DNA from 2 places in the Aliiglaciecola sp. genome. Region 1 is predicted to be linked to the other one. Evidence: riboswitches for the same ligand, from Rfam matches in the RefSeq annotation. Region 1 holds a riboswitch; the other holds the start of a gene.
The links. Region 1 has a riboswitch for thiamine pyrophosphate ahead of ABJV04_RS13910 (TonB-dependent receptor). Riboswitches for the same ligand answer to the same signal wherever they lie in the genome.
Positions count from the first base shown of each region.

Region 2: linked by a shared signal. The riboswitch ahead of thiC (phosphomethylpyrimidine synthase ThiC) and the one ahead of ABJV04_RS13910 (TonB-dependent receptor) in region 1 are both predicted to bind thiamine pyrophosphate.

Region 1 covers NZ_JBDWYG010000041.1:147,977-150,184, forward strand. The annotation lists gene ABJV04_RS13905 (iron-containing alcohol dehydrogenase) at 1-545, opposite strand, end outside; TPP riboswitch at 860-958, shown strand; gene ABJV04_RS13910 (TonB-dependent receptor) at 1,019-2,208, shown strand, end outside.
Region 2 covers NZ_JBDWYG010000017.1:127,577-129,784, forward strand. The annotation lists gene thiC (phosphomethylpyrimidine synthase ThiC) at 1-1,082, opposite strand, end outside; TPP riboswitch at 1,250-1,372, opposite strand; gene ABJV04_RS03510 (enoyl-CoA hydratase/isomerase family protein) at 1,650-2,208, opposite strand, start outside.

The DNA.
Region 1 (2,208 bases):
CGCTCTGGTAAAGAATAGGTCACTTCTGGGTCAAGTACCGCAAATTTAGGTCTGACATGTTCAGACATAAAGGACAATTTAAGGTTGTGCTCGCGCCGTGTTACTACCGCCGCTGTGTTTGTTTCGGTACCTGTGGCTGGCAATGTTAAAATGCAGCCTAGGGCAGTGGCCTGTTTAACTTTTTTCCCCTTGGCTAGAATGTCCCAAGGATCTCCATCGAAATGCGTGGCTGCAGCAACAAATTTAGCCCCATCAATGACTGAACCGCCACCAACAGCAAGAATAAAATCAACATCTTCAGCTTTAACCATAGATGCAGCTTTCATCAAAGTTTCATATTCAGGGTTGGGTTCTATGCCTGAAAACTCACACCAATGATGGCCCTCAAGCTGTTCAATAACCTGTTGGTAGATACCATTATGTTTGATGCTCCCTCCACCGTATATCAACATGATTTTGGCATCGGGTAATAAAGAAGATAACTTACTAATACTGTCTTTTCCAAAAACAACTTTAGTAGGATTGTGGTAGATAAAGTTTTGCATTTTCAAATCCAAAATAAGGTTAAGAAGCTGAAAAGTTTCGATTAACTATATTGAACCACTAAGTGAGAAATTCAAGTTGAATGTATGAATTAACTGTCATTCATATATTCAATAATTTCCCTTACTTTCAGCGTATTTTTACAAGTTTAGAGTATTCAACTGGTTAACCCAAGTTTCTGAAAATGGCAGACGAAATGCTGGGCTTCTTAGTTAAAGTTACACAGGGATAGTTGAATTCTAAAAAACACTCATTTATTCATGGAGATTCGATTGCGCCCTTGCTATCATCTGATTGTTCAAGTTAAACAATAACTTGTTACACCAGGGGGTGCTCTTTGCTGAGATCCAATTTGTTGGAAACCCTTATACCTGATCCGGATAATACCGGCGTAGGAATGGTCATCAAGAACTTCTCAAAGCTTTCCATTTACTGCCGAAATACCGGATCTTTTCATTAATTAGAAGAGATCCAAATGAAATTGAAATTTCCTTTACTTTACACTACTTTTTTATGCGCTATACCCTCATTAGCCTTGTCTGCTGAAAATCTAGAAGTAATTACCGTTACGTCTGATTTTAGAGAAAATGATATCCAAAATGTAACCGCTAGTGTGAGTGTCATATCTGAAGATATCATTGAAAAACGGAATGCATTCCATCTTGAAGATATTTTAGGGATGGGCGCGAATATAAATTTTAGTAGTGGGGCTTCTAGAGGACGCTTTATTCAAATCCGTGGTATTGGCGAGCGTAGTCAGTATTCTGAACCGAATAATCCTTCAGTGGGGTTACTGGTAGATGATTTCGATTTTTCTGGTTTTGCAGGTTTAGGCACTTTGTTTGATGTTGAACAAGTCGAAATCTTGCGTGGACCACAAGCCACTGAGTTTGGCGCGGCAGGTATGGCTGGAACCATTAAAATCAAAACCGCTGAAGCTGATGATCAGCAACAAACCAAATTTCTTGCTACCGTTGCTCAGCAAGGTACTTGGAATATTGGTGCAGCTTACGGAAATCAAATTAACGATAAACTGTTTTATCGTGTTGCTATCAATCAGTTTAAAAGTGACGGCTTTATCTATAATCAATTTCTTGATAGGGATGACACCGATAATCTTGATGAATTAACTGCTCGATTAAAGTTGAAATATTTAGCGACTGAAAACACAACAATAGATTTTAATTATCAGTATTTTGATATTGATAACGGCTACGATGCTTTTTCACTTGATAATGACGGGATCACCCGTTCAGATGAACCCGGTGTTGATACCCAAGAAACTCATGCATTTGGTATTAAAGCGAATATTGAGTTTGCCCAATCCACCCTAATTGGCTCGTTAAATCACACCACATCTGACTCTGTGTATGGCTATGACGAAGATTGGACTTATGTGGGCTTTCATCCGTGGGAATACAGTTCAACGGATTACTACTTTCGCGAAAGAGACTTAACCAGCATAGATTTACGAGTTGTATCAAATGATAATGGCTTGATTTTTGATGACACAACACAGTGGTTAGTTGGCTTCTTCGGCCGAGATATTGACGAAAACACCCGCAGAAATTACACCTATGCCGAACAAGATTTTAGCAGCCAATACGAACCCATCAATCTAGGCATCTACGGGCAAACTGATACTCAGTTGAACGAGAATCTAAG
Region 2 (2,208 bases), on a different contig from region 1:
AATAAACACCATTTGGCCATTATTGAGCCGCCGCGAGATACTATCCCCGTCAAGCGCTTTGCGGTCATAGGTACGTAACGTAGCAATACCCCAGCGTGGATCGTAAAGTAGTCTACTCCTTGCTCAGCTTGTTCTATCAAGGTGTCACGGAATACCTCCCAAGTGAGATCTTCGGCAACACCATTTACTTTTTCCAGGGCTTGGTAAATGGGAACCGTACCAATTGGGACAGGCGAATTGCGGATAATCCATTCGCGGGTTTCGTGAATATAGCGTCCCGTGGATAAGTCCATTACCGTGTCGGCCCCCCAGCGGGTTGACCAAACTAATTTTTCTACTTCTTCTTCGATGGAAGAGGTAACCGCAGAGTTGCCAATATTCGCGTTTACTTTGACTAAAAAATTACGGCCAATAATCATCGGCTCGGATTCGGGGTGGTTAATATTGGCGGGAATAATCGCACGACCGCGTGCCACTTCTTGGCGCACAAATTCTGCGCTGATAGGTTGTCCAACGAGCGCACCGAAGGCATTACCTTGGGCTTTTTGGCGTAAAACCGGATCCCTTAGTTCCTCTCTGGCCATATTTTCGCGGATCGCAATATATTCCATTTCCGGTGTAATGATCCCCGCTTTTGCATAATGCATTTGGGTGACAGCTTTACCCGCTTTGGCTTTTAGCGGTTTTATCGAGCGGTTAAATCGTAAGTGCTCTAAATCATCGTCGCTGCTGCGTGCTTGGCTAAACTCAGAACTAACTTGCTCTAACTGTTCAACGTCTCCCCGTTGCATAATCCAATTACGACGAAGTTTGCGTAAACCTTGATGTATATTGATTTGAGCAGTGGGATCGGAATAGGGACCTGTGCAGTCGTATACCGGAATATCTGGATTTTGTTCGGTAATAGGTGCGTCTTTGCTGCCACCTAAAATAGTCTCTGTTTGGGATATTGCGCGCATACCAACACGAATATCGTGAAGTTCACCTTGCACATAGATTTTGTTCGAGTTGGGATAAGAAAAGGGTTTAAAGTTATCAATAAATTGTTTCGCATTAGCGCGAGTTTGACGACGATTTGACATTAGCAATCTCTCATATTGTTAAAAAATGAAGTTGCTTGTCTGGAGAGGTTTGGTGTTGAAAAGCGCCAATTATCGAAAAGGGCAGGTTGCATTTAACAACGCAGAAGATCACCCCAATTGGCAAAATAAGCTGTAAAACTAAGCCGCAATAAAAGCACTTTAATGGTTACAGCATTACGCTTGTTTCCTTCGCGGGTATTAGCCCGATCAGGTTCAACGGATCCCGAATTAACGGTCTCAGCTCACACTACTTAGTAAACTAAATCGTGCTAGCACTCCGACAAGAGGCACTAATATAAACACACTAATTTAATTTAACAAGCAGATTATTGAGTAATAAATTCATCTTTGAAAAAACAAAGGTGAACTCAGTACTGCATTGTGGAGCTGCTTTTTTTGTTTGCAGGTTGTGTGGGTTTTGATGACGTTGTGGACAAAATACAGTGGGATATTTTTGCTTAAAAAATGAGTTTAAAACCTAAAAAAGCCCTCCCTCAAAGGAGGACTTCTTTCGATTTTTATTTCAAAGCCTCCAACAAATGGAGGGCTAAGCTTTTGTAGTAAACTTTATTCTTCATCATATTTTATGTATTCAAAGTCATGCTCTGATTTGGACATGTTGAATGAATACATTTCAGATAAAACGTGGATTCTGAAATCACGCTCAACCACGGCTTTCCAAGGGCGAACACAAATGTAATGGGTTAAGCGGCGGCATGAGCGGCTTTTGGTCATGATGTTGCGGGCTATTTCCCAAGCTCGGTCTACAATGTTTTCACGCTCAACCACTTCGTTAACCGCGCCCAGTTCTAAACAGGTTTGTGCATCCATGGCTTCACACGTCAGCATCATATAATTACCACGTTTGACCCCTAAAATCTCTTGTAAACAAAGCCCCATACCGTCACCAGGTACGTGGCCACTGTCCATACCATAGTGGTCATCCTGTAATACGAAATCTGGGGTACACAGGGTGATGTCACTCATCATACACATTTCCCAATGGATCCCTTTACCGTTAATTACAGCGATTGTGGGGATTTCTAAGTCGTTGATAAAGTTCTCAACAATTTTCAGCGTATCGTAAATTTGCACATCAAAACGTTTGTCGTCATCGGGAGATTGT